DNA from 2 places in the Rhodoferax sp. RT5P35 genome. Region 2 is predicted to be linked to the other one. Evidence: riboswitches for the same ligand, from Rfam matches in the RefSeq annotation. Region 2 holds a riboswitch; the other holds the start of a gene.
What was found. A riboswitch is a leader RNA that binds a small molecule or an ion and turns the genes downstream of it on or off. The one in region 2 is predicted to bind glycine.
Positions count from the first base shown of each region.

Region 1: it holds a riboswitch for glycine, as region 2 does, so the genes downstream of both, gcvT (glycine cleavage system aminomethyltransferase GcvT) here and AC097L_RS18780 (D-amino acid dehydrogenase) in region 2, are expected to answer to the same signal.

Region 1 is NZ_JBWMAX010000001.1:418,500-427,597, forward strand. It holds gene AC097L_RS01830 (TetR/AcrR family transcriptional regulator) at 1-261, opposite strand, end outside; gene AC097L_RS01835 (SlyX family protein) at 337-546, opposite strand; gene AC097L_RS01840 (DUF6198 family protein) at 574-1,182, opposite strand; gene AC097L_RS01845 (GNAT family N-acetyltransferase) at 1,213-1,695, opposite strand; gene gcvP (aminomethyl-transferring glycine dehydrogenase) at 1,695-4,577, opposite strand; gene gcvH (glycine cleavage system protein GcvH) at 4,639-5,004, opposite strand; gene gcvT (glycine cleavage system aminomethyltransferase GcvT) at 5,030-6,163, opposite strand; glycine riboswitch at 6,215-6,339, opposite strand; glycine riboswitch at 6,346-6,446, opposite strand; gene AC097L_RS01865 (amidohydrolase family protein) at 6,462-7,736, opposite strand; gene AC097L_RS01870 (response regulator transcription factor) at 7,892-8,290, shown strand; gene AC097L_RS01875 (chemotaxis protein CheC) at 8,287-8,898, shown strand; gene AC097L_RS01880 (GGDEF domain-containing protein) at 8,943-9,098, shown strand, end outside.
Region 2 is NZ_JBWMAX010000013.1:44,790-53,887, forward strand. It holds gene AC097L_RS18760 (EAL domain-containing protein) at 1-259, shown strand, start outside; gene AC097L_RS18765 (DUF3455 domain-containing protein) at 466-1,020, shown strand; gene AC097L_RS18770 (sigma-70 family RNA polymerase sigma factor) at 1,071-1,649, shown strand; gene AC097L_RS18775 (anti-sigma factor) at 1,646-2,368, shown strand; glycine riboswitch at 2,386-2,491, shown strand; glycine riboswitch at 2,623-2,732, shown strand; gene AC097L_RS18780 (D-amino acid dehydrogenase) at 2,784-4,007, shown strand; gene AC097L_RS18785 (substrate-binding periplasmic protein) at 4,233-5,042, shown strand; gene AC097L_RS18790 (EAL domain-containing protein) at 5,091-7,550, shown strand; gene AC097L_RS18795 (DEAD/DEAH box helicase) at 7,625-9,098, opposite strand, start outside.

The sequences.
Region 1 (9,098 bases), on a different contig from region 2:
GCGCATCAGGCGCACGGAGCCCGTGGCACCGTCGGGGCGGAACATCGCCTCCAGCCCTTGCACGTAGCGCTCCATGTAGCGCACCAGCAGGGCCTCGCCAAAGCGCTCTTTGGAACTAAAGTAGTGGTAGAACGAACCCTTTGGCACACCGGCCACGGCCAAAATCTCGGCCAGGCCCACGCCCACAAAACCCTTTGTGGCGATCAGACGTTCGCCACAGTCGAGGATGTGGTGTTTGGCAGTAGGGGCTTCGGTCAGCATAGCGGTATTGTAGTGGTAGTAGACCAGTCGTCTAGTGGTTTGTTATGCAAACCCCTTAGCTGTGCTAGGTCTTTTTCAGTAGTGCGGTGGCAGATCGTCTGCGGCGTTGCGTGGGCCGTCCAGGCCGTCGTTAGGCCGCCGCTGCAGCCGGGTCACTTCGCGCACCAGCAGGTCGATTTGCTGCTGCTGGCGGATGACCACCTGGTCTAGTTGCTCCAGCAGGTCTTCGGTAAAGCTGGCTTTGATTTCCAGGTCGGTCAGGCGTTGGTCAATGGTGTCATGCATGGCCCGTATTGGACACTACCGCACCGCCTACAAAACGGCGTACCGGCCCGGCTTGTGGTTGACCCAGATAAACAGATTCATTACCACCGCGCCCAGCACCGAATAGCCCACACGGGCGGGTTCGATCACTGTCAGTGCCAGCAGCACGATGGTGCAGTCAATAGCCATCTGCACCTTGCCCGCACGCCAGCCGTAGGTTTTTTGCAGATACAGGGTGACGATGGTGGCCCCGCCCAGGCTGGCGCGGTGGCGGGCCAGAAACAGGCAGCCAGAGCCCAGCAGCAGCCCGCCCAGCACGGCAGCGTAGGCCGGGTGCAGCCGTTCAATGGCAAACAGCTTGGGCGACCACTCCATCATGGCCGACAGCATGCTGATGGCGATGAAAGTTTTGAAAGTGAATTCGCGCCCCATGCGCGTCCAGGCGAACCAGTAAAACGGCAGGTTGATCAGAAAGAACAGCTTGCCCAGCGTGATGCCCGTGGCATAAAACAGCAAAAACGCCGCCCCTGCCGTACCACCTGTCATCAGGCCAGCCTGGGCAAACAAGATCAGTGCTAGCGAAACAAACAGCGTGCCGGTAAAAATGGCCTGCGCGTCTTCGAACGGGGTGTGGAGGTGTACGGAGGATTCAGCCATGGCCAGTTCCCCAGCAGGAACTGTGCCGCACTAAATTTGTTTCTGCAAAAACACCGCGTGCCCGGCGGACGCGACCAGTTGGTAGCCCACAAACCCAAAGCGTGCATAGCTGGCCTGGGCCTTGGCATTGCCGGTCAGCACTTCCAGCGTCAGCTTGCAGCAGCCCCGCTCATGCGCGTGCTGCTGCACCGCCGCCAGCAGCGCCTGGCCCACGCCCCGGCCTCGGTGCGCGGGGTGCACTGCCAGGTCGTGGATGTTCAGCAGCGGCTGGGCCTTGAAGGTCGAATAGCCTTCAAAGCAGTTGACCAGCCCGACGGGCTCTTCACCCCGCCAAGCGATGAAACTGGCGGCATGCGGGCGCAGCGCCAGGTCGGCGCACAGGCGCTGGCGGGTGTCGTCGCTGAGCGGCGTGGCACCTCCCATGGGGTCCTGCGCATACAGGTCCAGCAGGTGTACCAGCGCGGCCGCATCCACGGGGTTGCTGTAGTCGACGCGGCAGACTTGCACTGCCATTACGCGTAATCCGCCACCGGCACGCAGCTGCAGAACAGGTTGCGGTCGCCAAACACGTTGTCCACCCGGCCCACTGGCGGCCAGTATTTGGACTGCTTCAGGCTGGCCAGCGGAAACGCACCGATCTCACGCGCATACGGACGGCCCCACTCGGCAGACATCAGGCTGGCGGCGGTGTGGGGCGCGTGCTTCAAGGGGTTGTTGTCTTGCGGCCAGGCACCGCTTTCGATCTGGCGGATCTCGTCGCGGATGGCGACCATGGCGAAGATGAAGCGGTCCAGCTCGGCCAGGGTTTCGCTTTCGGTAGGCTCCACCATCAGCGTGCCGGGCACGGGGAAACTCAGCGTGGGCGCGTGGAAGCCGTAGTCGGCCAGGCGCTTGGCGACATCTTCGGCGGTCACGCCGCAGCTGTCCTTGATCGGGCGCAGGTCCAGGATGCATTCGTGGGCGACGTGGCCATTGGCGCTGGCGTACAGCGTAGGGTAGTGCGGTGCCAGCTTGGTGCTGACGTAGTTGGCGGCCAGGATGGCGGCTTCGGTGGCGTGCTGCAGGCCCTCGGCTCCCATCATGCGGCAGTACATCCAGCTGATCGGCAGCACCGAGGCATTACCCAGCGGCGCGGCGCTGATGGCACCAATGCCATGCTGGGTGTCGCCCGCCGTGGCGTGGCCGGGCAGGTAGGGGATCAAATCCGCCACCACGCAGACGGGGCCAACACCGGGGCCGCCGCCGCCGTGCGGGATGCAAAAGGTTTTGTGCAGGTTCAGGTGGCTCACGTCGCCGCCAAATTCACCCGGGGCGGCAACGCCGACCAGGGCGTTCATGTTGGCACCGTCCACATAGACGCGGCCACCAAAGCTGTGCACCAGAGCGCAGAGCTCTTTCACTTGGGTTTCAAACACGCCGTGGGTGCTGGGATAGGTAATCATCACCACCGCCAGCGTGTCGCTGTATTTTTCGCACTTGGCTTGCAGGTCGGCCATGTCCACGTTGCCTTGTGTATCGCAGGCGGTGACCACCACCGTCAGCCCGGCCATTTGGGCACTGGCGGGATTGGTGCCGTGCGCGCTGCTGGGGATCAGGCAGATGTTGCGCTGGCTCTGGCCGTGGTCGTCAAAATAGGCCTTGATGGCCAGCAGACCGGCGTATTCGCCCTGGCTGCCCGCGTTGGGTTGCAGGCTGATGCCGGCGTAGCCGGTGGCTTGGCATAGCCAGTCGCGCAATTGTGCGTCCAGCTCGGTGTAGCCCAGGCGCTGGTCGGCGGGGGCGAAGGGGTGGATGTTGGCAAATTCGGGCCAGGTGACCGGGGCCATTTCGCTGGTGGCGTTGAGCTTCATGGTGCAACTGCCCAGCGGGATCATGCTGCGGTCGAGTGCCAAATCTTTGTCGCTTAAGTGCCGGATGTAGCGCAGCATGCCGGTTTCACTGTGGTGGGTGTTGAACACCGGGTGCGTCAGGAAGGCGCTGCTGCGGCGCAGCTCGGCGGGGATCAGCGAGTCCACGCTGTCTTCCAGCTCGCCCAGACGCGGCATGGGTTCGCCGGACTTTACGAAGAAAGACCAGAGCATTTCGATATCGCCCCGGGTGGTGGTTTCGTCCAACGAGATGCCGAGGTGATTTTTTAAGCGAAAACGCAGGTTGGCGCAGGCGTTGTGTGCGCGAGTAGCTATCAAATCGCTAGCATCTTCGGTTTTGACGGTGAGCGAGTCAAACGCATGCGTGTTGACGATCTCGTAGCCCATTTGCTGCAGGCCGCGCGCCAGGATGGCGGTGAAGCGGGCCACGCGCTGGGCGATGCGGGTCAGGCCCTGCGGGCCGTGGTAGACCGCATACATGCTGGCCAGCACGGCGGGCAGCACCTGGGCGGTGCAGATGTTGGAGGTGGCTTTTTCGCGGCGGATGTGCTGCTCGCGGGTTTGCAGCGCCAGGCGGTAGGCCGGGTTGCCGTGGGCATCCACGCTTACCCCCACCAGGCGGCCGGGCAGGGAGCGCTTGAAGGCATCGCGGCAGGCCATGTAGGCCGCGTGCGGACCACCGTTGCCCATGGCCACGCCAAAGCGCTGGGTACTGCCTATGACGATGTCGGCATCCCACTCGCCGGGCGGCACCAGCAGGGTCAGCGCCAGCAGGTCGGCGGCAACACATACCGCTGCACCGCAGGCATGGGCCACGCCCACCAGCGGGCGCAGGTCGTGCAGCATGCCATTGGTGGCCGGGTACTGGGCCAGCACGCCGAAGAAGTCGCCGCTGGCCATGAGCTGTGGCAGGGTTTCCAGCGCGGTGCTGACCTTGACCTCGATGCCCAGGGGCTTGGCGCGGGTCTGGATCACTTCAATCGTCTGCGGATGGCAGTCGCCCGCCACGAGGAAGACATTGCTCTTCGCTTTCACGCTGCGTTTGGCCAGGGTCATGGCTTCGGCCGCCGCGGTGGCTTCGTCCAGCATGGAGGCGTTGGCGATAGGCATGCCGGTCAGGTCGCAGACCATGGTCTGGAAGTTGATCAGCGCCTCCATGCGGCCTTGCGAGATTTCGGCCTGGTAGGGCGTGTACGCCGTGTACCAGGCGGGGTTTTCCAGGATGTTGCGCAGGATCACACCGGGCGTGTGGGTGCTGTAGTAGCCCTGGCCGATAAAGCTTTTGAACACCTTGTTCTTGGCCGCGATGGCCTTGAGCTCGGCCAGCGCTGCTGCTTCGGTCACGGGCGCGGGCAGCACCATGGGCGTGCTGCGCGCAATCGAGCGCGGCACGATACCGTCAATCAGGTCCCGGCGCGAACTGGAGCCAATCACCTCCAACATCAGGGCCTCATCGGTGGCATCGATACCGATATGGCGGGCGATGAATTCGGCGGAGTTTTCGAGTTCGTGCAGGGAGGTCGTCATGGCGAGGCGTTGGTTTTAGTCCCTCTACCGTGCAGGGAAGAGGGTTGGGGTGAGGGTGAATTTAGGCGCTAAAGGCGGTGTAGGCCGCTTCGTCTAACAAAGCGGCGATTTGCGATGCGTCCGACAGCTTGACCTTGAAGAACCAGCCAGCACCCTGCGGGTCGGTGTTGGCCAAAGCCGGGTCGGCGCGCAGCTCTTCGTTGACTTCAATGATTTCGCCGGACACGGGCATGTACACGTCGGCAGCGGCTTTCACCGACTCGACCACGCCGGCCACGTCTTTTTGGGCAAAGCTGGCGCCCACCGCGGGCAGGTCGACAAACACCACGTCACCCAGCGCGTCTTGCGCATGGGTGGTAATACCGACGGTGGCGATATCGCCCTCTATATTCAGCCATTCGTGGTCTTCGGTGTAGTGGATGCTCATGGGGTTGCTCCTGTAAAAAATGGGATTAGCCGCGAAAGTAGCGGTTGGGTGTGAAAGGCATGGATACGACTTCCATCGGCACGATTTTGCCTCGCACCACGGCATTGATGCGGGTGCCGATGGCACTGAATTCCGGGGCCACGTAGGCCATGGCAATCGGCTTGTCCACGGTGGGGCCGAGCAGGCCGCTGGTGACTTCGCCGATGGCGTTGCCCGCCGTGTCTTGCAGGGCGGTGTGTTCGCGCACGGGGATGCGCTCCAGGGCCACGAGTCCAACACGTTTTCGAGCGGTAGCGCTAGTGCCGCGTGTGAGTTTCGCTAGTATTTTTGTAGCACCTGGAAATCCACCCTCACGCGCACCACCGGTACGCCGCACTTTCTGGATGGCCCAGTTCAGGCCTGCTTCGACCGGTGTGGTGGTGGTGTCCAGGTCGTTGCCATACAGGCACAGCCCGGCTTCCAGGCGCAGCGAATTGCGGGCGCCCAGGCCGATGGGCTTGACTTCGGGCTGGGCCAGCAACGCGCGGGCCAGAGCTTCGGCCTGGCTGCTGTGGACCGAGATTTCAAACCCGTCTTCGCCCGTGTAGCCGCTGCGCGTCAAAAAGCAGGGGATGCCCGCCACATCGAAGTGGCCGCCGGTCATGAAGACCAGCTTTTCTACGCCGGGTGCGAGGCGCGAGAGGGCGTCCACCGCCTGGGGGCCTTGCAGCGCCAGCAATGCCAGTTCTGGTAGGGGGATGACCTGGCAGCGCTGGCCAATTTTTTCTTGGATGTGGGCGATATCGGCCGCTTTGCAGGCCCCGTTGACGATCACGAAGATGTCGTCGGCGCGCTTGAAGAACATCAGGTCGTCGAGGATGCCGCCGTCGTCGTTCAACAGCAGGCCATAGCGCTGCTTGCCCACCGGCAGATCGATCACATCGACCGGAACCAAGGTTTCAAAAGCCGCCGCCGCGTCCGGGCCGACCAGACGCAACTGGCCCATGTGGGACACATCGAACAGACCCGCCGCCGTGCGGGTGTGGTGGTGCTCGGCCATCAAACCTGCCGGGTACTGCACCGGCATGCTGTAACCGGCGAAGGGCACCATGCGTGCACCCAGTTCAAGATGCAGAGCGTTGAGCGGTGTCAACAGGTGTGGTGTGGGCAAATCGGACATTGCGGTTCTTTCAGAGGGCACACAGAAAATCACGGTTACAAAAAACCATGTGTGGCCCCCTCTGTCCGCTTTACCTGAGCGATTCGCCGGGCAGGCCTTGCGGTGGTGCAGGCCGACTGCGGGTTGCGCCTTCGGTGAACCCGCTCCAGGGCGGGTTTCTCTCCAGGGGGAGACGCTTGTTAAAGCGCTTGTCAGTCCTTTTGCCTGAGCGTTCAGACCCACGTAGCGGGGTCCTGCGCCTTCGGCGGTTCTTGCTGGAAGAACTCTCTCCTGACAGGCTAGATTCTAACCATGGCGGTTAGCGCAGCAGCCAATCGGTCTGCGAAGGTCGTCCGGGCAGGTCCAGCTTGGCCGTGGCGGCCGGGGTTTGCGCCAGCAGCTTGCCGCGCTTGTAGACCTGCAGCCGGGTGGCGCGCAGGCGGATGGCTTCCACCGGGTCCTGGGCTTGCAGCAGCACAAAGTCGGCCCAGCAACCGGCCTCCAGGCCGTAGCCTTCCAGCTGCAAAATCTTCGCCGGGTTGACAGTGACGGCATCAAAGCACTGGCGCATCGCGGCCTGGCTGGTCATCTGGGCCACGTGCAGGCCCATGCTGGCTACTTCCAGCATGTCGCCGCTGCCCAGGCTGTACCAGGGGTCCATCACGCAGTCCTGGCCCAGGGCGACGGTCAGGCCGTGGGCCATCATTTCGGGCACGCGGGTCATGCCGCGGCGCTTGGGGTAGCTGTCGCCCCGGCCTTGCAGGGTGATGTTGATCAGCGGGTTGCTGACCACATGGATCTGCGCCTCGGCCATCAGCGGCAGCAGCTTGGAGACGTAATAGTTGTCCATGCTGTGCATGGAAGTAAGGTGCGAGCCGGTAACGCGGCCCTGCAGGCCCAGGCGCTGGGCCTCGAAAGTCAGGGTTTCGATGTGGCGCGACATCGGGTCGTCGGACTCGTCGCAGTGCATGTCCACCAGCTTGCCCTGTTCTGCGGCCAGCTCGCACAGCAGTTTCACGCTCAAGGCCCCATCGGCCATGGTGCGCTCGAAGTGTGGGATACCGCCTACCACGTCCACGCCCATGTCGAGTGCGCGTTTCAGCTTGTCCATGGCCAGCGGGTCGCGCAGGGCACCGTCTTGTGGAAAAGCCACCAGCTGCAGGTCCAGGTACGGCGCAACCTGGTGTTTCACTTCCAGCAGCGCCTCTACCGCCAGCAGTCGCGGGTCGCAAATATCCACGTGGCTGCGGATGGCCAGCAGGCCCTTGCCCACCGCCCAGTCGCAGTAGGCCAGGGCGCGCTGGACCAGGGCTTCCTGGGTCAGGTCGGGCTTCAGCTCGCCCCAGAGTGCAATGCCTTCGAGCAAGGTGCCGCTCTGGTTGACGCGCGGCAAGCCGTAGCTCAGCGTGGCATCCATGTGAAAGTGCGCATCAACAAACGGTGGGCTGACCAGCAGGCCCTGCGCATCGAGGGTCTGGTGCGCGGGTGCCAACAGGCCCGCGGCGACTTCGGTGATGCGGCCGTTTTGCACGGCAATCGACATGCCGGTGCGGCCATCGGGCAAAGTGGCGTGGGTAACGAGGAGGTCGAGCATAGGACTAGCGTAATAGAGTGGGATGGAGGAGGGCGCAAACGCAAATAATTTTTACACGTCTGGTGCTGGCAGCGCGCTATGGATTGGTAACATCCTGACACATGGCCGCGACTTAGCGCGACAATCATTTTCATGCCCCTAGAGCCTGCCCCAACATGACCACCACCACTGCTACCAACGAGACCCCCTCCACTACCCTTTTGATCGTCGACGACAGCCGGGTTTCGCGCATGATGATCCGCACGCTGGTGCTGGCCAAGCGCCCCACCTGGACCCTGGTGGAGGCGGCCAGCGGCGACGAGGCCCTGGCCCTGGCGGCCACCCAGATGTTCGATTACTGCACCATGGACATCAATATGCCCGGCATGCTGGGTACCGATGCAGCCGAGCACCTCAAACGCCAGCGTCCCACGTTGCGGTTGGCCCTGTTTTCGGCCAACATCCAGGAAAGCCAGAAGACGCGTGCGGCGGAGCTGGGCGTGAAGTTTGTGGCCAAACCCGTGAGCGATAAAAGCGTGACCGAGGCGCTCACTTTTTTTGAAAGTCTGCTGTGATCAATCTGTCTGAGCTGCAACTGGATGCGTTGACCGAGGTGTTCAACGTCGGCGCCGGCCAGGCTGCGGCCAGCCTGAGTGAAATCGTTGGTGACGAAGTGCTTTTGTCGGTGCCGCGCATCCAGTTTTTCGACCGTACCGATGTCAACGCCGAAACGCTGTCGCTGCGGGGCGGGCGCCTTGGTGCTGTGCGGCAAAAATTTGGCGGTCCCTTCAGCCTGGAGGCCACCCTGCTATTTCGCGAAGAAAAAGCGCTGGAAATTGTGCAGGAAATGCTGGGTTCGCAGGTCAGCGTCGAAGATCTGGTGGAGTTTGAGCACGAGGCTATGTGCGAGCTGGGCAATGTGATTCTGAACGCCTGTTTATCGGCCATTGCCGACATGCTCAGCATCGACCTGAGCAGCACCTTGCCCGATTATTCGGTGGACGGTGCCGACACGGTGATTGGCAAGCTGATGTCCGACGAGACCCAGCCTATGGTGTTGGTGCTGCATATTGACCTGACCATCGAAAAGCGCGATACCCAAGGCTACCTGGTGTTTTTGCTCAGCGCCAGCTCGCTAGAGGGGCTGGTTGCCTCCCTGGATGCATTTTTGGCGCGCATTTGAATCCGTCGCCAGCCTGGATGTCCGCCAGCTCTGTAGGGTCGCTGTTGCCATGGTCCGAAATGGTGGACGCACTGGGCAGCGGTTTGATTGTGCTCAACCCGCGTGGTGAAGTGCTGCTGTGGAACGCCTGGGTGGTGCGCCACAGCGGTATTACTGCCCCGGCGGCACTGGGCTGCACGCTGCAGTCGGTGTTCGCCAAC
Region 2 (9,098 bases):
CATCAAGATCGACCAGTCGTTTGTGCGGTACCTGATTCCGGCATCTACTGAGATGGCTTTGTGCAAGGCGATGATCGTGATGGCGCATGAGCTGGGCATGCAAGTGATTGCCGAAGGCGTGGAAACCCCACAGCAGCGCGATCTGCTGGCCGCTGCGGGCTGTGACTATGGGCAAGGCTATTTGTTCTCGCGCCCGGTCTCCAGCGCGGACTTTGAAGCCTTCTGGGCCGCCGCACAGCACCCCAGCCCAGACTGGTGAATTTATACAAAAAGTGCCGATGGCGCATGCAGATGCTAGGCTAGTAGCTATTTAATTGATAGCTATTTTTGTACGTTTATGGGCGACGTATCGAAATATTTTTGTGGAAGTGCATCCAAAACCGGGTCTGGCGGGTAGTACCTGTAGCAGCGCAAAAAAGAGCTGTCTGTTGTCCTTATCCGCTAAACCTTTTTTGGAGTACTTTCATGTCGATCAAACCTCTTTCGCTTCTTGCTGTTGTTTCCGCTGCCGCTGTGCTGAGTGCCTGCGGCTCTATGGCCCCGGCCAAGCCCATGTTCAGCCAGGACAGCCTGCCCGAGGCCGTCAAGGTGCCCATGGGCAACAAGGTGGCCCTGGAAACCGTAGGCGTGGGCGAGATCACTTACGAATGCCGCGACAAGGCCAACGCCCCCGGCATGACCGAGTGGGTGTTTGTAGGCCCCACCGCCGCTCTGAACGACCGCAGCGGCAAACAAATCGGCAAGTACTACGGCCCGCCCGCCACCTGGGAATCCATGGACGGCTCCAAAATTACCGCCACCCAACTCGCCGTAGCCCCCGCCGGTACCGGCAACCTACCCTACCAGCTGGTCAAGGCCAACCCCGCCATGGGCATGGGCGCGATGGCGGGTGTGACGCACATCCAGCGCGTAGCCACCCAGGGCGGTGTGGCACCGGCCAGCGCCTGCAGCCCGGCCAACAAAGGCGCCAAAGAAATCGTGAAGTACCAGGCCGACTACATTTTCTGGAAGGCTGTCTAAACAGTAGAGCTGGTTTCGGCGGCTACCATCGAGGGACGTAACTCCTTTCGATGGATCCGCCTGTGACGACTACTCCCGAAGACTTCAACTACGAGCGCGCCCTCCAGGGCTGCGCCCGCGGTGACCGCCAGGCACTGCACGATATTTACCGGCAAGAAAGCCGCCACTTGCTGGGTGTGGCGCTGCGCATCGTGCGCCAGCGCCAACAGGCGGAAGATGTGGTGCACGACGCTTTTATGAACATCTGGACCCAAGCCCGCAGTTTCGATGCCCAGCGCGGAACGGGCCGGGGCTGGATCTTCAGCGTGGTGCGTAATTTGGCACTGAATGCCGTACGCAATGGTGCCCGTGAAGTGTCGGTGGATGAAGAAACCGCCGAAGCCCTGGATGCGCAAAGTTCTATGGATGCGCACAGCCAGGTGACGGATGCTTTTGAGCTGAACATGAGCCTGGGCAAACTCAACGACTGCCTGGCCCGGCTGGAGCCTGCGCGGCGCAACTGCATCCTGTACGCCTATGTGGATGGATGCTCGCACGGCGAGATTGCCGAGCGCACCCAAACGCCCTTGGGCACCGTCAAAGCCTGGATCAAACGCAGCATGGGTAACTTGCGGGAGTGCATGGCATGAGCGCGCAGCAAGAACCTCTATCGCCCGACGACCTGGCCGCCGAATACGTGCTGGGCACGCTTTCGGCCACCCGCCGCCGCTGGGTGGAACAGCGCCTGCCCACCGATGCCGCTTTGCAGGCCGCCGTGCAGCGCTGGCAAGAGCAGTTGCTGCCGCTGGCCGTTCTGGCCGAGCCGGTAGAGCCGTCCGAGGCACTGTGGCAGCGCATTGACCGCAGCGTGGCCCACGCCGCGGCCCCGAGCCGAGCCGCCATCTTGCCAGCCAGCCCGCCGTGGTGGGACCGGCTGGGCCTGTGGCGCGGCCTGGCCGGTGCCGGTTTTGCCACCGCCGCCATCCTGGCCTCGGTGTTGGTGACCCGCCAGGGTGTGCTACCCGTCGGGCCGCAGTACATGGTGGTGCTGGTCGCGCCGCAAGACAAGGCACCCGGCTGGGTCATCCAGGCCAGCGACACCCGGCAACTCAGCCTGACGGCGCTGGGTCCGGTGGCCGTACCCGCCGAGAAATCCCTGCAGTTCTGGACCAAGGGCGAGGGCTGGAACGGCCCGGTGTCGCTAGGCCTGGTCAAGCCGGGGCAAACCATCACCATCCCGCTGGACAAGCTGCCGCCGCTGCAGCCCAACCAGCTGTTTGAGCTGACCCTGGAGCCGGTGAACGGCTCACCCCTCAATAAACCCACCGGCCCAATCCAGTTCATTGGCCGTGCGGTGAAGGTGCTGTGATACCGGTGCGATAATCTCACGAGATACCGGGAGAGACTGCTCCCCTTGCTTTCACGCAAGAAATCAGCGCCGAAGGAGCAACCGCCCCCGGAAACTTTCAGGCAAAAGGACCGGTATCTATTCGAGTCACCGCCGGTTAAGGGTAGGTCGTGCACTTTCCAGAAACACCGCAGAACTGGCTTTGCCAGGCTGCAGGTGCTGCCCCCTGCAAGGGGGTTGGCGAAAGATGCGCAGCACTGCAGCCTGGGGGTGAGTCACATTTCTCTGAAGAGTAGCTGGGTTCGTCACCTGGCTCACCGCAGGAGCAAGCGGACTGGCAATATGCCAGCCGTGAATCTCTCAGGTCCAAAACAGAGGGGGCGATAGCCGCGCACGTTTGTTGCTATCCCCCTGTTGACGTTTTGGAAGTCTCATCATGAAAAACTTTGCTGTTATTGGCGGTGGAATCACGGGCGTAACCACGGCCTACGCTTTGGCTAAACGCGGTTATGCCGTTACCTTGTTCGAAAAACACCGCTATGCGGCCATGGAAACCTCGTTTGCCAATGGCGGGCAGTTTTCGGTGTCCAACGCCGAGGTGTGGAACCACTGGTCCACGGTGCTCAAGGGTGTGAAGTGGATGCTGCGTAGCGATGCGCCGCTGCTGGTCAACCCTAAGCCCAGCTGGCACAAGATGGCCTGGTTTGCCGAGTTCATTGCCGCCATCCCGCAGTACGAAAAAAACACCATCGAAACTACCCGCCTGGCGATGGCCGCTCGCCAGCACCTGGATGCCTGGGCGGCCGAGGAGGGCCTGGACTTTGACCATAAGCGTGAAGGCATCCTGCACATCTACCGCGACAAGGGTAACTTTGTACACGCAGGCAAGGTCTCCAAGCTGCTGGCTCAGGGCGGGCTGGACCGCCGCGCCGTGACACCGCAAGAGATGCGCGCGATTGAGCCCACGCTGGCGGGCGACTACTACGGCGGCTACTTTACCGAGAGCGACACCACCGGCGACATCCACAAGTTCAGCACCGGCATCGCAGCGGCTGCCGAGCGCCTGGGCGTGCAAACCCGCTACGGCCATGCCATCCAGACCGTCAAAAGCGATGGCCAGGCCGTAACCATTACCGCGCAAGACGGTGCTGATATCCACACCAGCGTGTTCGACGGCGTGGTGGTCTGCGCGGGTACGGCCAGTCGCGATATTGCCGCCCAGTTGGGCGACCGGGTCAACATCTACCCGGTCAAGGGCTATTCCATCACCGTGAACCTGGACGACGCGCACAGCCAGGCATCGGCCCCGATGGTCAGCCTGCTGGACGATGAAACCAAGCTGGTCAGCAGCCGCCTGGGGCTGGGGCGTTTTCGGGTGGCGGGCACGGCCGAATTCAACGGCTACAACCGCGACATCCGGGCCGACCGCATCCGCCCGCTGGTGGAATGGGTGCAGCAGTGTTTCCCCGGCGTGCGGACTGAGAACGTGGTGCCCTGGGCCGGGCTGCGCCCCATGATGCCCAACCTGATGCCGCGGGTGGGGCCGGGCAAGCGGCCCGGCGTGTTCTACAACACCGGGCACGGGCATTTGGGTCTGACGCTGTCGGCGGTCACGGCCGATATGGTGGCTGCCATGGTGGGCAGTTCCACTGCCCCGTAAGTTTCTGTAAGGGTATGGCCGCCCATTCCTGCGTAAAGTAGAGTCTGGTCTGGCAAATGCGGGGTTTTTGGCATTATTTTGGGCTCTTGCGGGCATATGAGGGGCTTGAAAAGGATACAGTCCGTTACATGGTGTGGAGCGTTTTGCGTTTCTCGCCGCGACGGCTTGCTTTCATCCATTCTTCAACCATCGGTTGTTCACACCCTGCGGGCTAGAAGGACGTTCATGCGGTTCCCTTGTTCCATCAGCAGCCTGCTGCACCACCCGGTTTTCCGGGCGGTTGTACTGGCTTGCGTGGGCAGCACGGCGTGGGCGGCCGAACCCTGCAAGCAACTGGTTGCCACGGGTAACCCCGAATACCCCCCTTACCTGTGGCGCGATGCCGCCGATGTGGGCCGCCTGGTGGGGGCCAATGCCGATCTGGTGCAAATGGTGGCCAAACAAATCGGCATCCCCATTGAGGTGCGCTACGTAGGCTCGTGGGCCCGGGTGCAGGAAGAAGCCCGGCTGGGGCGCATTGACCTGATAGCGGGGGCGTTTTTCACGGTCGAGCGCCTGGACTACATGGACTACATCTACCCGGCGTTTCGCGAAACCCGCTCGGTGATCTGGGGGCGGCAAGAGGCTCCGCTGAAGTATCGGCAGTGGTCGGATCTGAAAAACCTGTCGGGCATGACCGTCATCAACAACAGCTTTGGCGAGGACTTTGACCGTTACGCCAAAAAGAACCTGAAGATCAACACCGTGCCCAGCCTGGAGCAGGCCTTCAAAATTTTGCAACTGGGCCGGGTGGACTATCTGGTGTACGAAGAGGACCCTGGCTTGGCTTATATTGCCAAATTTTCCATTCCCGGGCTGGTGCCGGCTAACCCGTCGGTCAGCAACGAGAGTCTGTACCTGACCATGTCCTACAAATCCCCTTGTAACACCAGCGCGATGCGGGCGGCCCTGGCCAAAGCCATGTACACCCTAGCCAAGCAAGGCGTGATGAAGAAAATGGTCGAGGCCAATATCCAACTGTGGCGTACCAAGTAAATCTTATGCGCTCTGTGGGGTTGCATGCCGTAAGCGGCGAGGGACGGCGTGCCTAGGCTATCGCTGCGGCAGATCATGACCCTGGGCGTAGCGCTGGGGATTCTGCTGCCTGCCCTGGTCATGGGCAGCCTGGTGCTGAAACAACGCTACGACCGGGAGCTGGAACTGCGCATCCACGAGCCCTTGTCGCAGTACACCCAATTGCTCTCGAGTGCACTGGCCATGCCGATCTGGAACGTGGACAAGGCGGTGGCCAAGCAGCTGATGGATGCGGTGATGCGCAATCCAGATGTGGTGGAGGTGGAGGTGGAGGACGAGTTTGGCAACCCCTTTGTGTCCGGCAATGAGCAGCTGAGCCGCAAAGGCCTGGTGCTGAGCCAGCAGAGCGACATTGTGGTGGACAGCAAGCGCATTGGCCGGGTCCGCGTCGGACTCAGCACCGACCGCATCATTCGCCAGCTGTGGATCGAATTCACTCCACTCGGCCTGGCCTTGCTGGTGCAGGTGGGAATCTCGTTTTTGCTGGTGTTTTGGCTCGTCGAGCGGCGCGTAGTGCATCCCTTGTACCGGCTCCAGATGGCCACCGTGCGGCTGGCACGCGGGGAACTGGACCAGCCGCTGGCCTGGCACCGCCACGATGAAATCGGCCTGCTGGCGCAGGGCCTGGACAGCATGCGCGAGGCATTGGGTGGACTGATCGCCCAGCGCGATGCCCAAAACGCCGACTTGCAGCAAGAGCTGAACGAGCGTTTGCGGGCCGAACAGGCGCTGCGCTACACCGAGGCCAAGTTCAAGGCGTTTTTCCATGCCTCGCCGCTGGCCATGACGGTCTCGCGCAACGCGCCGGGCTATCCGATTGCCGACATCAACGATGCCGGGCTGCGCCAGTTTGGCCTGTTACCTGACGATGTGCTGGGTGCCAGCCATACCCTGTTGTGGTGCAAACCGCAGGACCAGGCCCATGTGCTGGAAGTGGTCCAGCGTGTGGGCCATATCAAAGGCTTTGAAGCGCGCCTGCGCCGCGGCGAGGCCCTGCAACCCGCGCCCGTGCGCAGCCTGGCGGAGAATGATTCGGGCTACCACGGCTATGGGGTTGAAGAGGCTGCTGGCGTAATTTTGTGCGAGGTCTCGGGCCGCATGATTGATTTGGGCAGCGAGCAGTTGTTCATTCTGGTGCTGGAGGACGTGACCGAGCGCAAGCGTGCCGCAGAAATGATCTGGAACCAGGCTAACTTTGACCGCCTCACCGGCTTGCCCAACCGCCACATGTTCCACGACCGGCTGGAGCAGGCCATGGCCAGCGCCAAGCGCGACAGCCGCTCACTGGCGCTGGTCTTCTTTGACCTGGATTTGTTCAAGGAGGTCAACGACACCCTGGGCCATGAAATGGGCGACGTGCTGCTGCAGGAAGCCGCCCGCCGCTTGCGTGTGGGGGTACGCCAAAACGATCTGGTGGCCCGCCTGGGCGGCGACGAATTCACCCTGGTCCTGGGCGGCCTGGCGAATATCCGCGACGTGCACCAGATCGTGCAAGACGCTTTGCGGCGGCTGGCCGAGCCGTTTTTGCTGGGTGGCCAACCGGTGCATATCTCGACCAGCGCGGGCGTCACTTTTTACCCGCAGGATGCCACCCAGGTCGAGGCGCTGCTGAAAAATGCCGACCAGGCCATGTACGCCGCCAAAAGCCAGGGTCGCAACCGCTACACCGTGTTCGCGCCGTCCATGCAGGATGCGGCGCAAAAGCGCATGCGGCTGGTGAATGATTTGCGCGTGGCCATCGCCGAGCAGCAGTTCAGCCTGTTCTACCAGCCCATCGTCGATTTGAAAACCCGCCAGATCCACAAGGCCGAGGCCCTGGTCCGCTGGCGGCATCCGACCGAGGGCATGGTCAGCCCGGCGGACTTCATCCCGATTGCCGAAGAAACCGGCATGGTGGTCGATATCGGCCACTGGGTTTTCCGCGAAGCCGTGCAACAGGCGGCGCTGTGGCGGCAGACGCACCATCCCGACTTCCAGGTCAGTGTGAATGTCTCCCCGGTACAGTTTCGCAACGAGGGCATCGACCAGGCTGCCTGGCTGCAGCACCTGCAGGCGGCGGGCCTGCCGGGCCAGGCGGTGCTGATCGAGATCACCGAAGGCCTGCTGATGGATGCCGGCGGCAATGTCACCGAGCAACTGCGCGGTTTCCGCCAGGCCGGCATCGGGCTGTCGCTGGACGACTTTGGCACCGGCTACTCGTCCCTGTCGTATCTGAAGAAGTTCGATATCGACTTTCTGAAGATCGACCAGTCCTTTGTGCGCAACCTGACCGCCGACTCGGACGACATGGCTTTGTGCAATGTGATCATCGTGATGGCCCACACCCTGGGCCTGAAGGTGGTGGCCGAGGGCGTGGAGACGCAGGAGCAATGCGACCTGCTAGCCGCCGCCGGATGCGACTACGGCCAGGGCTACCTGTTTGCGCGGCCCGCGCCCGCCGCCGAGATGGTCCTGCAGCTAAATTTATAGAAAATACGGCTCTAGCGCATATAGAGTATACGCTAGTAGCTATATTTTTAATAGCAATTGATTGGGGTGCCTTTTCAGACCCGATGCCCCGTACGGCCCCAGCGGCGGGCGGCTTCTTCGGGGGATGGGACTGCGGCCAAACTTCCCAAACTTCCCAACGGTGCCAGCAGCGCATCCAGATCCGCCGCGCCAAACTTCAGCCCACCCTGCGCATCGTGGCCCAGCACGCTGTTCGCCAGGGCCAGTTTGCGGGCCTGCAGCTCCAGCATGCGCTCTTCGATGCTGCCTTCGACCACCAGTTTGTAAACGAACACCGGCTGGTCCTGGCCGATGCGGTGGGCGCGGGCGGTGGCCTGTTCTTCCACTGCGGGGTTCCACCACGGGTCCATGTGGATGACCGTGTCGGCGGCGGTGAGGTTCAGGCCCACGCCACCGGCTTTCAGGCTCAGCAGCAGCACGGGCACTTGCCTATCTTGGAAGCGCTGCACCACGCTGCCGCGCTCTTTGGGCGGGGTCTTGCCGGTGAGGCTCAGAAACGACAGTTCCAGCAGGGCCAACTGCTCCGCCACCAGCGCCAGTAGCTCGGTGAACTGCGAAAACACCAGCACCCGCCGTCCCTCGGCCACCATCTCGGGCAGCATGTCGGCCAGCAGCGCCAGCTTGGCGCGCTCCATGGTTTTGGCGGGCTTTTTCCCTTTGAGCAGATGCGGGTCGCAGCAGACCTGGCGCAGCTTGAGCAGGGCATCGAGGATGGTGACTTGGGCACCGTGAAAGCTTTGGCGCTCCAGCACGCGGCGCACCTGCAGGTCGGCGGCTGCGCGCACGCCCTCGTACAGCTCGCGCTGCTGGCCTTGCAGCTGCACACGCTGGATGACCTCGGTGCGGGCAGGAAGTTCGCTGGCCACGTCTTGCTTGCGGCGGCGCAGGATGAAGGGGCGCACCCGCTGGGCCAGCAGGGCCGCGCGTAGGGTTTCGCCGTTCTCTTCGATGGGCTTGCGCCAGCGGGTGGCGAATTGGCGCGCATCGCCCAGAAAGCCCGGCATCAGCCAGTCAAACTGTGCCCACAGCTCGCCCAGGTGGTTCTCCATCGGCGTGCCGGTCAGGCACAGGCTGTGGCGGGTTTGCAGGCGGCGCAGAGCGCGGGCGCTGCGGCTACCGGCGTTTTTGACCATCTGCGCCTCGTCCAGAATCACCAGGTGGAAGTGCTGCGCCGCCAAGGCATCCAGGTCGCGCCACAGCAGCGGGTAGGTGGTCAGCACCAGGTCGTGCTGGGGCATTTGCGCAAACAAGGTGGCGCGGTCCGGCCCTTGCAACGTCAGCAGACGCAGGCCGGGGGCCATGCGGCGGGCTTCGGCCTGCCAGTTGAAGATCAGCGAGGTAGGCAGCACCACCAGCGCGGGCCGATCCAGCCGCCCGGCCTGCTTTTCTACCAGCACATGGGCCAGGGCCTGCGCGGTCTTGCCCAGGCCCATGTCGTCGGCCAGGATGCCGCCCAGGCTGTGGGCGCGCAGATACTGCAGCCAGGCCAGGCCCTCCAATTGGTAGGGC